DNA from 3 places in the Arthrobacter sp. MDT1-49-2 genome. Region 1 is predicted to be linked to each of the others. Evidence: predicted binding sites of a transcription regulator. Region 1 holds the regulator's gene; each other region holds the start of a gene.
What was found. The regulator HrcA, encoded in region 1, represses chaperone genes, less so after heat shock. The targets are predictions, from matches to a motif close to TTNGCACTCGNNNNNNNCGAGTGCNAA.
Positions count from the first base shown of each region.

Region 2: a site for HrcA is predicted at 1,865-1,891, ahead of groL (chaperonin GroEL). Genes of this name have one in related genera too.
Region 3: a site for HrcA is predicted at 1,691-1,717, ahead of groES (co-chaperone GroES). Genes of this name have one in related genera too.

Region 1 is NZ_JBNHFK010000001.1:114,100-119,926, reverse strand. It holds gene dnaJ (molecular chaperone DnaJ) at 1-799, opposite strand, end outside; gene hrcA (heat-inducible transcriptional repressor HrcA) at 930-1,943, opposite strand; gene AC5RTS_RS00540 (DUF3097 domain-containing protein) at 2,155-3,003, shown strand; gene AC5RTS_RS00535 (DUF4870 domain-containing protein) at 3,121-3,549, shown strand; gene hemW (radical SAM family heme chaperone HemW) at 3,650-4,882, opposite strand; gene lepA (translation elongation factor 4) at 4,879-5,827, opposite strand, start outside.
Region 2 is NZ_JBNHFK010000002.1:429,132-434,958, forward strand. It holds gene groL (chaperonin GroEL) at 68-1,708, opposite strand; gene AC5RTS_RS04505 (cold-shock protein) at 2,063-2,266, opposite strand; gene AC5RTS_RS04510 (LytR C-terminal domain-containing protein) at 2,386-3,018, opposite strand; gene AC5RTS_RS04515 (DUF3263 domain-containing protein) at 3,089-3,352, opposite strand; gene AC5RTS_RS04520 (uracil-DNA glycosylase) at 3,562-4,335, shown strand; gene AC5RTS_RS04525 (siderophore-interacting protein) at 4,368-5,234, shown strand; gene AC5RTS_RS04530 (threonine/serine exporter family protein) at 5,322-5,827, opposite strand, start outside.
Region 3 is NZ_JBNHFK010000003.1:8,040-13,866, forward strand. It holds gene AC5RTS_RS04975 (ABC transporter permease) at 1-492, opposite strand, end outside; gene AC5RTS_RS04980 (siderophore ABC transporter substrate-binding protein) at 579-1,523, opposite strand; gene groES (co-chaperone GroES) at 1,858-2,154, shown strand; gene groL (chaperonin GroEL) at 2,237-3,847, shown strand; gene AC5RTS_RS04995 (acyltransferase family protein) at 3,990-5,827, shown strand, end outside.

The sequences.
Region 1 (5,827 bases):
GGTCATCGCCTTCCCGCAGGAAGGTGGGGTCATTATTGACCCGGATCTCCACGTAGAGGTCACCGGCAGGGCCGCCGGCCAGACCGGCCTCGCCCTGCTGGCTCAGCTGGATCCGGGTGCCGGTGGCAACGCCGGCCGGAATCTTGATGTTCAGGGTGCGGCGGTTGCGGACGCGTCCCTCGCCGGAGCATTCGTGGCAGGGGTCCGGAATAACCGTACCGAAGCCGTTGCAGGTACCGCAGGGAGCCGACGTCATGACCTGGCCCAGGATGGAGCGGACCGCCCGCTGGACCTGGCCGGTGCCGTGGCAGATGTCGCAGGTGCGGGGGGAGGTGCCCGGCTGGCAGCAGGACCCGTCACACGTGGGGCATACCACGGCGGTGTCGACGTCGATCTTCTTGTTGATGCCGAACACGGCATCCTTGAGGTCGATCCGGACGGTGATCAGCGCATCCTGGCCGCGGCGGCTGCGTGAGGCCGGGCCCCGCCCGCCGCCCGGCGCGCCGCCGCCGAAGAAGGTATCGAAGATGTCCTGGAAGCCAAAGCCCTGGCCGCCGAAGCCGCCGCCGCCGAAGCCGTTGTCTGTTCCGTTTTCGTTGCCGGTGGTGTCGTAGATGCGGCGCTTCTCCGGATCGGAGAGGACCTCATAGGCGTGCGTTACGGCCTTGAATTCATCGGAGGCACCCGGAGCGTTGTTGACGTCCGGGTGCAGCTTGCGGGCAAGCTTCCGGTACGCCTTCTTGATTTCTTCACCGGTGGCATCTCGTCCGACGCCCAGAACCTGGTAGTGATCGCTCACTCGTGCACATCGCTTCCTGCATTGCCTGCATTACCTGCCTTCATGGCTGAAGGCGTTGTTTGGAGTCCGGCAGGTTTCCCGGCCGGCGGGCGGCCCGCCAGTGGCTGGCCGCTTGCTGGGTTCAATAAGCCTAGTTATTCAGTATCCGGGACAAGTATCGGGCTACGGCCCGAACTGCCGCCATGGTGTTCGGATAGTCCATTCGCGTGGGACCCAGGATGCCGACCTTGGCGGAGGCATCCGGCCCGTAACCGGTGGCCACCACCGATGCTTCGGAGAGTCCGCCGTACGGGTTTTCCCGGCCGATCCGGACGGCCACGCCCCGGGCGTCCTGCTCCATTTCGGAGAGCAGCCGGAGCATCACCACCTGTTCCTCCAGGGCTTCCAGCACCGGACCGATGGTCAGCGGGAAGTCTACCGTGGAGCGGGCAAGGTTGGCCGTTCCGGCCATCACCATGCGGTCCTCGCGGTTAATGCCGGCGAGCAGTTCCAGGCTGTGCCCGAGGGCGTCGGCAACGCGGCGGCGTGCCGCCGGAACGGTTGCCAGGGCCTCGGCAACGTGCCCGGTGATGCTACTCAGCGGGGTCCCTGCCAGGGAGGAAAGGAAGTGCTGGCGAAGGTCTGAAAGGTCGGGTTCGGTCACCGGTTCGGGAACCGTGATAACACGCTGCTCCACCCGTCCCGTGGTGGAAATGAGCACAACAAGCACCTGCACCGGAGCCAGGAGGACAAACTCGATATGCCGGATTTTCGCGTTCCCCAGGTGCGGGTACTGCACAACCGCCACCTGGTTTGTCAGCTGCGAGAGCAGCCGCACGGTCCGATCCATCACGTCATCAAGGTCGTCCGCACCCTCGAGCAGGGACTGGATGGCGCGTCGCTCAGGCGCCGAGAGCGGCTTGACATCGGAGATCCGGTCCACGAACAGGCGGTAGCCCTTGTCGGTGGGGATGCGGCCCGCGGAAGTGTGCGGGGCGGTGATCAGCCCCTCTTCCTCCAGGGCCGCCATGTCATTGCGGATGGTCGCTGAAGACACGCCCAGGTGGTGGCGTTCCACGAGGGCCTTGGAACCCACGGGCTCGCGCGAATGGACGTAGTCCTCAACTATGGCACGGAGGACCTCGAGTCGGCGTGGCTCGCTCATGGTTTTCCCTCCCTGTTAATCGGCGGGTGCATCAGGAGGGCGCGTCCTCCCGATACGGCGTGCGGAGTGCCTGCGCCCCGGGGGCGCCCTTTAGCACTCACAGTGTTCAAGTGCTAAGTCTAATACGGAACGGCAGCGTTGTTAGCATTGAGGGATCCGCGGCCCCGCTGCGGTCAGCTCCCCGATTCAGCAACCGTAGCGAGGCAATACCGTGTCCAACTTCTCTTGGGGCCCGCAGGATATTACTGCGCCGGCCCGGACCACCCTGCGCAAAGTCGGTGCCGAGTCCGGCCTGGTACTGGAAGACGTCGCCACCGGCTGGGTGGGGGCCGTGATCCGGGTGGAAAAGTCAGGCGGGCTGCATCTGATGGTGCTGGAGGACCGCCGCGGCAAGCGCAAATCCTTCGAACTCGGCTTCGGGTTCCTGCTGGAAGGCGAACCCGTGGAGGTGACTGCCCCTCAGCCCGCCGGCGCCAAGGCCGGGCCGGCACGCACCGCTTCGGGTTCGGTGAAGGTGGCCAACCAGCGGGCGCGGACTGCGCGTGCGAGCCGCATCTGGGTGGAGGGAAAGCACGACGCGGAGCTCGTGGAGAAGGTCTGGGGTGACGATCTCCGGGTGGAGGGAATTGTTGTCGAGCCCCTGCACGGTGTGGATGACCTCTACTCAGCAGTCAGGGATTTCGCACCCGGACCGGGACGCCGCCTCGGCATCCTGGTGGACCATCTGGTGCCCGGATCCAAGGAATCCCGGATCGCCGCCGAAGCCATGACCTGCCCGGGTGCGCCCGGGAACGTCCTGATTGTGGGCCACCCCTACGTGGATGTCTGGCAGGCCATCAAACCCTCGGTGATCGGCCTCAGCGCCTGGCCGGTGGTTCCGCGGCACCTGGATTGGAAGACCGGGATCCTGCAGGGACTCGGGTGGCCGCATGCTGACCACACGGACGTGGCCATGGGCTGGAAGAAACTGCTGGGACAGGTAAACACCTACGCCGATCTGGAGCCGTCACTGCTGGGCAGGGTGGAGGAAGTCATCGATTTCCTGACCGTGCCGGAGTGAGACACACGCCTCATCCGCCGTCGCCGTTCCGTTATAAAGCGGCCCAGCCAGTACTCTTATTCAATACGTAGTAGCGGACCGACCCTGTGTCAGCACGAGTCAGAAGGAAATTACGCCGTGTCCAACACACGCCAGAATCACCAGCCACGACCGGATGAACACGGCAGCGGACAACGCCCTGTCTATCAGGGAGCACCGGCCAACGCCCTGCCGCTGACCGCCTCCGAGGACCGGCAGTGGGCAACCATGGCGCACTTTGGCGGCATCCTGGCTTTTGTTCCGTCGCTGATTATTTACCTGGTTTTCCGCGACCGCGGACCCTTCACGGCCCAGGAATCAAAAGAGGCGCTGAACTTCACGCTTCCGCCCAGCATCGCGGCGCTGATTGTCTGGATCCTGTCCTTCATTCCGGTGATCGGCGGATTCTTCGCCGTGCTGAACGCCCTCATCTGGGTTTACGTTGCGGTGTCCTCCGTCATTGCGGGCATTGAATGCAACCGCGGAAAGCCGTACCGCTACCCGTTCAACCTGCGCCGCATCAAGTAGGGGCTTGGCCGCTGCCTTAGTCAGCAGGGGGCAGGTGCCCCCCGTCCGGCGGCAGGTACCCCGGTCCAGCAGCAAGTGCCCCCGTCCGGGAGCAGATGCCTTAGTCAGGCAGCAGGCGACGGACCACGGCGTCGGCCAGCAACCGTCCCCGGCCGGTCAGGATCACTCGCCCCGTCAGCGCGGCACGCGGATCAACCAGGCCGTCCGCCATCAGTCCTGCCACCGCCAGCCGGCCCGGTTCCCGGAGCCTGGCCAGGTCCAGCCCTTCGGCGAGCCGGGTGCGCAGCATGATGTCCTCCACGTACCGGGTGTCGGCGTCCAGCGTCTCCCGGCCGACGGCGGGCGACTCCCCCGCAGCAATCCGCTGCGCGTAGGCGGTGGGGTGCTTGGCGTTCCACCAGCGCACGCCGCCGGCATGGGAGTGCGCACCGGGGCCGATGCCCCACCAGTCGTCGCTGCGCCAGTAGGCCAGGTTGTGCCTGCACTGATCCTCAGGGGTCCGCGCCCAGTTGCTGACCTCGTACCAGGACAGGCCCGCGGCGGTCATCATCTCGTCGGCGAGGACGTATTTGTCCGCGTGGTCGTCGTCGTCAATCAGCGGCACTTCGCCGCGCCGCATGCGGGCGGCGAGCTTGGTGCCTTCTTCGATAATCAGCGCGTAGGCGGAAATGTGGTCCGGCTCGTAGCTCAGTGCTTCCTCGAGCGAGGTTTTCCAGTCCGCCATGGACTCCCCCGGCGTCCCGTAGATCAGGTCCACACTGACGTGCAGGCCTGCCTCGCGCGCCCACTTCACGGCCTGCGGCACCCGCGAGGGCGTATGGGTGCGGTCCAGGACCGCCAGCACGTGCGGCACCGCGGACTGCATGCCGAAGGACACGCGGGTGAAACCGGCGTCGGCCAGCAGCTGCAGGGACTCCGGGGTCACCGAATCCGGGTTGGCCTCGGTGGTGACCTCGGCCCCCGGGGCCAGGCCCCACTGGTCGACGGCGGTGCGCAGGATTGCGGCCAGGTCCGCGGCGGGCAGCAGGGTGGGCGTGCCGCCGCCGAAGAAGACCGTGCCCATCCGGCGCTCCGGCAGACCCGAGCGGCGCAGGGCATCCGCGGCAAAGACCACTTCGCGGGCAGCCGTGCCGGCATAGGCGTCCTGTGAGGCGCCGCTGCCGAGTTCCGTGGCGGTGTACGTATTGAAGTCGCAGTAGCCGCAGCGGACGGAGCAGAAGGGAATGTGGACGTAGAGTCCGAAGTTCCGTTCCGCTGCTCCGTCCGCGGCCTGTGCGGGCAGGAGACCGTCAGCGGGGGCCGGGTCTCCGAGGGGCAGTGCGCTGGGTGTCACTTTTTGGATTTGTCCTTGGATTCGTCCGAGGAAAGCGCGGCGACGAAGGCTTCCTGGGGCACTTCCACGCGCCCCACCATCTTCATGCGCTTCTTGCCTTCCTTCTGCTTTTCCAACAGCTTGCGCTTACGGCTGATATCGCCGCCGTAGCACTTGGCCAGCACATCCTTGCGGATGGCACGGATGGATTCACGGGCAATGATGCGCGAACCGATGGCGGCCTGGATGGGCACCTCGAACTGCTGGCGCGGAATGAGTTCGCGCAGCTTGCCGGTCATCATGACACCGTAGCTGTAGGCCTTGTCCTTGTGCGTGATGGAGCTGAAGGCATCGACCTGCTCGCCCTGGAGCAGGATGTCCACCTTGACCAGATCGGCCACCTGCTCGCCGTCGGCCTTCCAGTCCAGCGAGGCGTAACCACGGGTCTTCGATTTGAGGATGTCGAAGAAGTCGAACACGATCTCTGCCAGCGGCAGGCGGTACCGGATTTCCACCCGGTCCTCGGAGAGGTAGTCCATGCCGCCCAGGACACCGCGGCGGGCTTGGCACAGCTCCATGATCGCGCCGACAAATTCGCTCGGTGCCAGGATCGTGGCCGAGACCATCGGCTCGCGGACCTCTTTGATCTTGCCTTCGGGATATTCGCTGGGGTTGGTCACCTTGACGACCCTCTTGTCCTCCAGCGTGACCTCATATTCCACGTTGGGTGCGGTGGAAATAAGGTCCAGGTTGTATTCGCGCTCAAGCCGTTCGCGGGTGATTTCCAGGTGCAGCAGGCCCAGGAAACCCACGCGGAAGCCAAAGCCCAGCGCCGCCGACGTCTCGGGTTCATAGACCAGTGCGGCGTCGTTGAGCATCAGCTTTTCCAGTGCGTCGCGCAGTACCGGGTAGTCGGCGCCGTCGATGGGGTACAGCCCGGAGAAGACCATGGGTTTGGGATCGGCG
Region 2 (5,827 bases), on a different contig from region 1:
ACGCACCAGGCGCGGCACCCTGTACGGGTGCCGCGCCTGTTTATGCGTCAGCTGGGAGCAGCGGGGCTTAGAAGCCGCCCATGCCGCCCATGCCGCCCATTTCGTCAGCTCCGCCGCCCATGGCGGGAGCTGCCTTCTCCGGCTTGTCCGCAACCACGGCTTCGGTGGTCAGGAACAGGCCGGCAATGGAGGCGGCGTTCTGCAGTGCAGAGCGGGTCACCTTTACCGGGTCATTGACGCCGGCTGCCAGCAGGTCTTCGTATTCGCCGGTGGCTGCGTTCAGGCCGAAGCCTTCCGGCAGGCCGCGGACCTTGTCCACGACAACGCCCGGCTCCATGCCGGCGTTGAAGGCGATCTGCTTCAGCGGAGCGTCGATGGCAACGCGGACGATGTTGGCGCCCGTTGCTTCGTCGCCCTCGAGGGTCAGGTTGGCGAAAGCCTTCAGGCCGGCCTGGATGAGTGCAACGCCGCCACCGGCGACGATGCCCTCTTCGACGGCAGCCTTGGCATTGCGGACGGCGTCCTCAATGCGGTGCTTGCGTTCCTTCAGCTCGACCTCGGTTGCGGCACCGGCCTTGATGACTGCAACGCCGCCGGCCAGCTTGGCCAGGCGTTCCTGCAGCTTCTCACGGTCGTAGTCGGAATCGGAGTTCTCGATCTCGGCGCGGATCTGGTTTACGCGGCCGGCGATCTCTTCGGCGTCGCCTGCACCCTCAACGATGGTGGTCTCGTCCTTGGTGACAACAACCTTGCGGGCCTTGCCCAGCAGGTCGAGCGTGGCGTTTTCCAGCTTCAGGCCTACTTCTTCAGCGATGACCTGGCCGCCGGTGAGGATGGCGATGTCGGCCAGCTGTGCCTTGCGGCGGTCGCCGAAGCCCGGTGCCTTGACGGCAACAGACTTGAAGGTGCCGCGGATCTTGTTGACCACCAGGGTGGCCAGGGCTTCGCCCTCGACGTCTTCGGCGATGATCAGCAGCGGCTTGCCGGACTGCATGACCTTCTCGAGGACGGCAACCAGATCCTTGACGTTGGAGATCTTGGAGTTGACGATCAGGATGTACGGGTCCTCGAGGACCGCTTCCTGGCGCTCCGCGTCGGTGACGAAGTAACCGGAGATGTAACCCTTGTCGAAGCGCATGCCTTCGGTGAGTTCGAGCTCCAGACCGAAGGTGTTGGACTCCTCGACCGTGATGACGCCTTCCTTGCCCACCTTGTCCAGGGCCTCGGCGATCAGGTCGCCGATCTGCTGGTCACCGGCGGAGATGGAAGCGGTAGCAGCAATCTGCTCCTTGGTCTCGATTTCCTTGGCGGAAGCGAGCAGCTCTTCGGTGACAGCCGCAACGGCCTTCTCGATGCCGCGCTTCAGGCTCAGCGGATCGGCACCGGCGGCTACGTTGCGCAGGCCTTCCCTGACCAGGGCCTGGGCCAGCACGGTTGCCGTGGTGGTGCCGTCACCGGCAACATCGTCAGTCTTCTTGGCAACTTCCTTGACCAGCTCGGCGCCGATCTTCTCGTAGGGATCCTCCAGCTCGATCTCCTTGGCGATGGAAACGCCATCGTTGGTGATCGTGGGGGCACCCCACTTCTTTTCCAGGACCACGTTGCGGCCACGCGGGCCGAGGGTCACCTTGACGGCGTCGGCGAGGGTGTTCAGCCCGCGCTCGAGGCCGCGGCGTGCCTCTTCTTCAAATGCAATGATCTTGGCCATAACGGCTATCGTCCTTCCGGAACAGTCATGCTTGGAGCAGAATGTTGCATTCCTGCCGGGGTGCCCGCGACGGACGGCCAGGCTCGCGCGATCTCTTTACGCGCTCCCCTGACCTCACCCCAGTGGGTTGCTGGTTCACTCAACGCCGTCGGACTTTTAGCAGTCATCCGGCAAGAGTGCTAAGTCAATAATTAGCACTCCCGCACACTGAGTGCAAGCCATCACGTTGCCCTGGCGGGCACCTCACAGGGATCCCCCGCATCGCCTCCCCGCCACGCAAAAGCAGCGGCGGAGCTGATGCTCCGCCGCTGCTTTTATTCCCCCTCGGGTACGGAGGGAGGTCCTGCGTAACCGTTAGACGGCCCGGACCTCTTCGGCCTGGGGGCCCTTCTGCCCCTGGCCTATTTCAAACTCGACCCGCTGCCCCTCTTCCAGGGTCCGGTAACCCGAAGCCTGAATGGAGGACCAGTGGACAAATACATCCGTTTCGGCCTCGTCGAGGGTAATGAAGCCGTACCCCTTTTCGCCGTTAAACCACTTGACGATCCCCTGCGCCATGATCTTTCTCCAACCTTGATTTCCAGTGCCGCCCTCCGGCGGCTGGCAATACTCTAACCATGGTGATCCGGCTCACATGAGGGCAGGAGGGTAACGTTTTGGTGTTTTTCTGCGCGTTGCTACTGGAAGCCGGGTCCAAGGACCACCGTCACCACGGGGAACCCGGGAGTCTCCATAACGGTGGGGATGCCAAGCTGCGCGGCCACCTCGCGTGCGTTGGCGGCCTGATCCGGCGAGCTGTAATAGACGCCGGAAGCCTGCTGGGGCACTCCTGCCCAGTTGCCCACCGACCCCACGGGCCATCCGGCGCCCGAGATCCGGCCGGAGACGGAAGCACCGAGTCCGCTGATGCCGCTGGCGTTAAGCACAGTCACCGGCTGCGTCCGGTCCACTACCGGCTCGGGCTCGGCCGACGGCGTGGGCTCGGGAGCAGCCGTTGGGCTCGGAGCCGTGGTTTCCTCAGCCTCCGCTGCCTCGCCGGCCGTTTCGCTGGGCGTGGGGGTGGGGGTGGCAGCGGGCTCGGCGGGTTCCGACGCCGTCGGGGATGCCTCCGGATTTCCGGCACCCAAGTCAATACCCAGGCGAGGCACCACAAAGTATGCGGCCACGCCGATCACCAGTGCGAGTACGCCGACGGTGATCAGCAGGCCCAGCCCGCGTGAACGCGACGGAATAAGGCGTTCACGGTGCACACCCTGCCGCGCCGAGGTTTCGGGGACCTTGTCGAACTCGTCCCTGGGGTATTGGCTCATAGTGGAGAATCAATCCTTGTTCTGGTGGCGCCGCATCCTGGGCCGCCAAATGGTGGTTGGTGGACCGGAGCTAGACGCCGGTGCCCATGCGGCGGGCGGTACGTGCGGTCTGGCGGGTCGTACGTAGTCTACGCAATCGCTTGACCAGCATCGGGTCATGGGCAAGCGCCTCCTCGGTATCGATGAGCGCGTTCAGCACCTGGTAATAAGCCGTTGCCGACATCCCGAACAGGTCGCGGATGGCTTGTTCCTTGGCGCCGGCATATTTCCACCATGCACGCTCCAGTGCGAGCATCTGCTGTTCCCTGGCGCCGAGGGGGCTGTCCGGATCCACCGATTCATCGAGGGAAAACCGCCCGGCTTCCGATGATGTTTCCGTTGCGTCAGCCACACGTGCTCCCATGAAAGATCCCTGTCCTACCTACTTAGACATGCTAATTGGGAATAACAGGGTTGTCATTTAGACGGCCCGGGCGCCGCCGCGGCGCTTCCCCCGTCCGATCGTCACACCGTCCCCGCAACGGCAAATGGCAAGATGGATTGGTGACAACCAACGAGCCCCCGCTGTTCTCCTATGCGGCTCCGGCGGCGACCGACGCCCCGGTTCCCTTCGCCGCTCCTGCCCCGTTGACCGGGCTGATGGCTCCGGACTGGGCCGAAGCGCTGGCTCCGGTGACCGACCGGTTCCACGACCTTGCCGCCGGATTGGAGGCCGAACGTGCTCTGGGCCACCAGGTTCTGCCCGCACCGGCGAACATCCTGCGTGCCTTCCAGCGGCCCATGTCCGAGACCAAGGTGCTGATCCTCGGGCAGGATCCGTACCCCACCCCCGGGCACGCCGTCGGCCTGTCCTTTTCGGTGGAGGCCGGTGTCCGTCCCCTGCCCCGGAGCCTGAAAAACATCTTTGCCGAGTTGCAGTCAGACCTCGGTATAGCCCCTTCCGCGTCCGGTGACCTCAGCGCCTGGGCGGACCAAGGGGTTCTGCTGCTGAACCGGGTACTTACCGTTCGGTCCGGTGCTGCCGGGTCGCACCGCCGCCGCGGCTGGGAGGAAATCACCGAGCTGGCAGTCCGTTCGCTGGCTGCCCGCCGCGGGCCGGACGGCGCACGCATGCCCCTGGTTGCCGTGCTGTGGGGCCGGGACGCGCAAGGCATCATCCCCTTCCTCGACGGTGCCCCGACGGTTGAATCCGCCCATCCCAGCCCGCTGTCGGCGAACCGGGGATTCTTCGGTTCCCGGCCGTTCAGCCGGGTCAATGAGCTGCTTGCCCGGCAGGGCGCCGGGCCGGTGGACTGGCGGCTGGGCGCGGTACGGTAGTTTGCAGGCCCTTCCCTAGGAGAAACATACCCATGCCCGATGCAATGTCCGCCCCGCAGGAGCCGGAACGCCCCCGGGAGGCAGCGTCCCGACCGCAGCGTCCCCTGTTGACCCTTGAGGTTCTCCGCCGCGAGCAGATCAGCGAACACATGGTGAGGATCACCGCAGGCGGGCCAAACTTCGACCGGTTCCGGCCCAACAGCTGTGCTGATGCCTACTGCAAGATCTGGTTTGGCCCCGACGGCCGCCCCCTTGACGGTACGGAGGATCTTGAGAGCATCCGGGCCCGGAGCGAACGTGAGCACTGGCCCGTTTCGCGCACCTACACCATCCGACGGGTGGACATGGAAGCCCGGGAAATCAGCATCGACTTCGTGGTGCACGGAGACGAAGGGCTGGCCGGCCCCTGGGCCGCTGCGGCACAGCCCGGCGAGGCCCTGACGTTCTCCGGTCCCGGCGGAGCTTTCAACCCGGATCCCGGGGCCGACTGGTATCTGCTTGCCGCGGATGAATCAGCGCTCCCGGCTGCTGCCACCGTATTGGAGGCGCTGCCCGCTGACGCCGTCGGCCAGGCGCTCATCGAGGTGGCGGGTCCCGCTGACCGGCAGCCGCTCAGCGCGCCGCCCGGCATCGAGCTGACCTGGCTGTACCGGAACGGTACTCCGGCAGGCCGGAGCACCGTTCTCACGGAGGCTGTGGCCGCGGTGCAGTGGAGGGAAGGCACCGTGCAGGTTTTTGCCCACGGTGAGCGGGAGGCCATGAAGTCCCTCCGGGACGTGCTCTTCCGCCACCGGGGCCTGGAACGCTCCCAGGTGTCCCTCTCCGGTTATTGGGCTGCCGGCCGGACCGAAGACGTCTTCCAGGCCGAGAAGCGCACGCCCGTGGGCAAGATTCTCTAGTCCCCGCATCACAAAAGGGCCGGGGCCGCCGTGCAGTGCACAGCGGCCCCGGCCCTTTGCGGTTCGCAGCAGCGTCCCGCCCGGCAGTCACCGGCGACGGTTGCGCCTGTCATTGCCGTTCAGGTTGCGGGTGAACGGACGGCCCAGGTTGTCGCCCAATACAACACCGCCGGAGATGGCGAGGATGACGGTGAGGGCGTCGAACAGCCCCACCGCGCCGGCGTACATGTCCTCGGCGTCGATGCTCAGCCCGTACATGGAGCGGAAGATTGCCAGCCCAGGGAACAGGAACAGCACGGCCGGGACGGCAACAATCAGCTGCGGGGCGCCCATCCGCAGGGCCACGATCCGCGCCACCATGCCGATGAAGATGGCGGAAACGGCGGGTGTAAGCCGCGGCCCCACTCCCCCGGCTTCGGCCATCTGGTACACCAGGAAACCGGCCAGACCGATCAGGACCGTGGGCAGCACCAGCCGACGCGGGGACTGTTCCACAATGCAGATGGTGGCCAGGGCAATGGCCAGCAGCAGCAGCGTCACCGGGAAGGAGTACTGGGAAGCGACCACATCCGTGACATCCAACCGGGCCATGC
Region 3 (5,827 bases), on a different contig from region 1:
CACCAGCGGCACGATCAGCGTGTTCCGCAGCGGAATCCGGCGCAGGACCAGCAGGAACAGTGCGGTGCCCGCTATGGCGAACACCGTGGCGGTGGACATCTTGACCAGCAGTGAGGCACCGGGGATAAACACCGTGACCACCAGGATGCCCAGGGATGCGGATTCCACGGTGCCCACCGTGGAGGGTTCCACGAACTTGTTGCGGGCCATCAGCTGCATGATGAGCCCGGCCACACTAAGGGCCATGCCCGCCAGGATGATGCTGAGGGTCCGCGGGATCCGGCTGATCCAGAAGATGTGCCAGGCGTGTTCGTCCCCCGCCAGCAGGGCGGGCAGTGACACGTCACTGACGCCGACGAACATGCTGACGACGGCGAGCACCAGGACGGCGGTTCCGCCCACTATCAGCATTGCCCCGGGGCCGGGACGCCGCCGGCCAACGCCGGCAGCCCCGGCGGGTACCGGGGCCGTGGGGGAGAGGAGTGCAGTCATGAAGCTTTCCATCTTCCGCACCGGGCCGGCCTCCCCTGAACGCGGGAGGCTGGCCGGCAAGGATTGAGCAGGTGGGCGGAAGCGGGTTAGGAAATGCCGTCCTGGACTGCACTGACCATGGCGTCAACGTTGTTCAGGCCATAGCCCACGAGGTACCAGCTGGAGGAATCCAGCATGGTGATCCGGTCATTGCGGGCCGCCTCGGTTCCCTTCACGAGTTCGTTGTCCAGCACTGCAGAGGCAACCTCGCCGGACGTGCCGATGGCGACGTCGCGGTCAATGACAAACAGGTTGTCCGGGTTGGTTTCGGCGATGTATTCAAAGCCGACGCGTTCGCCGTGCTGGGCTTCGGACTTGATGTCCGCGGCGGTGGCAACGCCCAGGACGTCGTGCACCAGGCCGAAGCGGGACCCCGCACCGTAAGCGGTCAGCTCGCCGCCGCTGGTCAGGATGATCAGGCCGTTGCCCGCGTCCGCCGCGGTTGCCTTGGTCTCTTCGACCTTGGTGTCCAGGGCGGCAAGCTTGTCCTCGACCTCGGTTTCCTTGCCGAAGATCTCGCCGATGATCTCGGTGTTGGCGATGAAGGAGTTCCACGGATCCGCGGCATCGGTGCTGAGGTCGATGGTGGGGGCGATCTTGGAGAACTCGTCGTAGTAGTCCGCGGTGCGGCCGGACATGATGATCAGGTCCGGGGCGCCGGCATTGATGGCCTCGAAATCGGGTTCCTTCATGCTGCCGATCTTGGCGTAGTCATCCGAACCGTACTTGGAGAGGCTTTCCGGGAATTGCGCGGCCGGGACACCGTCAACGTCAATGTCGAGGGCATCCAAGGTGTCGAGGGCGCCGAGGTCGAAGGTGTAGACGGTCTCGGGGTTGACCGGAACGTCGGTGCTGCCCTGTGCGTGCTCAACCGTAACGGTCGAGCCCTGCGTGGTGTCCGCGTCGGCTTCTGCTGCTTCGGTGGAGCAGGCGCTGAGCGCAAGGAGGGACACAAGGGCGGTTCCGGCCAGCAGGCGGGACTTCGTGATCATGGGGGCTCCGGTGAGAGTCGATGTGCCTACCGCAGGAATAGGGCACAGAAATGTTTTCTAATGATGCGCGCAGATGAAAGTTATCCCGTTAGGTAAGCCTAAGCAAATTAGGTTTACGTCATGGTTGCCCCGGGGACGTCATCATGAGGGGCCCGATCCGCACAGCTCTGGCACTCACCTTGACCGAGTGCTAACCAGTGCATAAAGTCTGACTTAGCACTCCGCACGTGAGGGTGCTAACTCCCCGAAGGGAAGCGCGAACCGGCACCGCGACGACGGCCAGCGCCAACCGACGGCCCCAAACCCGTTAGAAACTACGCAAAGGAGAGCCCGAGTGTCGGTCTCTATTAAGCCGCTTGAGGATCGTATTGTTGTCCGCCCGCTCGAAGCTGAGCAGACCACTGCTTCCGGTCTCGTTATCCCGGACACTGCCAAGGAAAAGCCCCAGGAGGGCGAAGTAGTTGCAGTTGGACCCGGCCGCGTTGACGACAACGGCAACCGCGTTCCGGTTGACGTTGCCGAAGGCGACGTTGTCATCTACTCCAAGTACGGTGGAACCGAAGTCAAGCACGGCGGCCAGGAATACCTGGTGCTGTCCGCCCGCGACGTGCTGGCCGTCGTCGTAAAGTAGTTCCCCTTGAAAACCCCGGCCACCATTCTGGCCGGGGTTTTCTGATGTAGGTGCAGATGTAGTTGTCGGAAAGGACACACACATGGCAAAGCAGTTGGAGTTCAATGACTCCGCCCGTCGCTCGCTGGAAGCCGGCGTCGATAAGCTGGCCAACGCAGTCAAGGTAACCCTCGGCCCGCGCGGCCGTAACGTTGTCCTGGCCAAGACCTGGGGCGCCCCCACCATCACCAACGACGGCGTCACCATTGCCCGCGAGGTCGAGCTGGAGGATCCGTACGAGAACCTCGGCGCGCAGCTGGCCAAGGAAGTTGCCACCCGGACCAATGATGTTGCCGGTGACGGCACCACCACGGCCACCGTGCTGGCGCAGGCGCTGGTCAAGGAAGGCCTGCGCAACGTTGCCGCGGGGGCGGCTCCCGGCGCACTCAAGCGCGGCATCGAAGTTTCCGTGGACGCCGTCGCGAACCGGCTGCTGGAAAACGCCAAGCCGGTCGAGGGGAACCAGGTGGCCCACGTGGCCGCCATCTCGGCGCAGAGCACCGAGATCGGTGAACTGCTGGCCCAGGCCTTCGACACCGTCGGCAAGGACGGCGTCATCACCATCGAGGAATCCTCCTCGACGCAGACCGAACTGGTCATCACCGAGGGCATGCAGTTCGACAAGGGCTACCTCTCGCCGTACTTCGTCACGGACGCAGAGCGCCAGGAAGCCGTCCTCGAAGACGCGCTGATCCTGATCAACTCCGGCAAGATTTCCTCCGTGGCGGAGTTCCTGCCGCTGTTGGAAAAGGCGCTGCAGGCCTCCAAGCCGCTGTTCATCATTGCCGAAGACGTGGACGGCGAAGCGCTGTCCACCCTGGTGGTCAACAAGATCCGCGGCACCCTGAACGTGGTTGCCGTCAAGGCTCCCGGGTTCGGCGACCGCCGCAAGGCCATGATGCAGGACATCGCGACCCTCACGGGTGCGCAGGTGGTCAGCCCCGACCTCGGACTGAAGCTGGACCAGGTTGGACTGGAGGTCCTGGGCTCGGCCCGCCGGATCACGGTCACCAAGGACAACACCACCATTGTCGACGGCGCCGGCTCTGAAGCCGATGTTGCAGACCGCGTGGCACAGATCCGTGCGGAAATTGAGCGCACGGACTCGGACTGGGACCGCGAAAAGCTGCAGGAGCGCCTCGCCAAGCTGTCCGGCGGCATTGGTGTCATCCGCGTGGGTGCGGCCACCGAGGTGGAGCTGAAGGAAAAGAAGCACCGCATCGAAGATGCTGTGTCCTCCACCCGTGCCGCTCTGGAAGAGGGCATCGTGGCCGGCGGCGGTTCCGCACTGGTCCACGCCTCGCAGGCACTGGACACCGACTCGGAGGTGGCCAAGCTGGAAGGCGACGCCGCCACCGCCGTCGGACTGGTCCGCCGCGCACTGGCCCAGCCGCTGCGCTGGATTGCCGAGAACGCCGGGTCCGAAGGCATGGTCGTTGTCTCCAAGGTGGGTGACCTTAAGGTCAACAACGGCTTCAACGCCGCCACCGGTGAGTACGAAGACCTGATCGCTGCCGGCATCATTGACCCGGTCAAGGTCACCCGTTCGGCACTGCGCAACGCCGCCTCGATTGCTTCGCTGGTACTCACCACCGAAGCCCTCGTGGTGGAGAAGCCTGCCGACGAAGATGAGGATCACGGACACCAGCACTAGTCCGTCACCCCTCGGCCCAAGCAAAGGCCCCGCGCCCGGACATCGTTCCGAGGGCGGGGCCTTTGTCTGTCCCGGCTGCGGGGGCAAAGTGCACAACGGGTAAACTCTTCCGGTTATTTGTTCTCGAACGGGAAGGGCAGCAGTGCCGGAGACACACCAGCAGGGCCAGGCGGCATCCTCCGCCGGTGTCCCTGCGGCGGGCCGGGCTGCCGCCGGAACTGCAGAAGAAACAGGCCGGGAACCGCGCCGTTACCGCCCCGAAGTTCAGGGGCTGCGTGCACTGGCGGTGGTCCTGGTGGTCATCTATCACGTCTGGCTGGGCCGGGTCTCCGGGGGAGTGGACATCTTCCTGCTGATTTCGGCGTTCCTGCTCACCGGGTCCTTTGTCCGGAAGGTGGAAGCCGGGCAGCCGCTGCAGCTGGGCAGGCATTGGCTGCACCTGTTCAAGCGTCTGCTGCCCGCCGCCGTCGCGGTGCTCCTGGCGGTCCTGGCCGCTGCCCGTTTCCTCATGCCCGGCAGTGACTGGCCGGGGTTGTTCAAGCAGGCCTGGTCTTCGCTGTTCTATCTGCAGAACTGGACGCTGGCGAACAGTTCCGTGGACTACTACGCGCGTGACCACAGCAGCGCCAGCCCGCTGCAGCACTTCTGGTCGCTCTCGGTCCAGGGGCAGGTGTTTATTCTCTGGCCGCTGATTTTCGCCGCCGGCGCCGCCGCGGCTGCCTGTTTCGGGCTGCGGTACCGGCACCTGCTGCTGGGTATTTTCGGCACGATATTCGCGTGCTCGCTGGGCTTCTCCGTCTGGGAGACTGCCACCAACCAGTCCTACGCCTACTTCGATACCCGCACCCGGCTGTGGGAATTTGCCCTGGGATCTCTGCTGGCGCTGGTGCTGCCATACCTCAACCCGCCCCGGCAGGCCCGGATCGTGATGGGCTGGACGGGCATCGCCGCCATGCTCAGCTGCGGCATCCTGCTCCAGGTCCAGCAGCAGTTCCCGGGCTACATTGCGCTCTGGCCGCTGCTGGCCGCAGCGATGATCATCGTGGCCGGACGGACCGGAAGCCGTCTTGGGGCGGACCGGTTCCTGTCCGCACCGGCCCTGGTACGGCTGGGGAACAACTCCTACGGCCTTTATCTCTGGCACTGGCCTGTGCTGGTGTTTTGGCTGATGGTCTCCGGACAGGAGAAAGCAGGCCCGGTGGACGGCGCCGTCATCATCGCGGTGTCCTTCCTGCTCGCCGTCCTGACCACCCGTTTCATCGAAACGCCGCTGCGCTCCTGGTCCTGGGGCGAGGCCGGCTACTGGCGCCCCGCCGTCGTCATCACGGCCCTGCTGGCCCTGGTCGCTGCCCCGCTGGGCAGCTGGCAGCACAACGTCCGCCAGGACCAGATCCGCGTCATGAGCCAGACCGTCGCGGATAACCCGGGCGCCCTCGCCCTGGACCCGGCATTTGCCGCGGCAGTGCCCGGCGATGCGGTGCTCAAGCCCTCGGTCAGCGGCGTCGGCAGCGAATGGGCGGACTTCGACGGACGCTGCGCGGAGGGCTACGCTCCCGCCGACCCGCTGTTGGAGAAATGCCTGGAAATCGGGTCAGCGGAGGGGGCACTGCGGACCATCGTGGTGCTGGGGGACTCCCATGCCCAGCAGTGGATGGCCGCGCTGGGACCCGTGGCGGAGGCCAACCGCTGGCATCTGATCGCCGTTCTGAAGCCGGGCTGCCGGTACGGGGCCGAGGTGCCCGAACGCACTGAGGAGTGCAACGCGTTCAATGCCGCCGCTGCGCAGTACGTGCTGGACACCATGCCCGACGGCGTTTTCACCGTGGCTTCGCTCACACGGGAAAGCTCTCCGGAGGAGATTCTCGTCCCCGGTTATGCGGACGGCGTGCTGCCTTTTACCGAAGCCGGCATCTCCGTGATTGCCATGCGGGACAACCCCCGGTTCGACTACGACATGGTCAAATGCCTGGAGAGCCACGA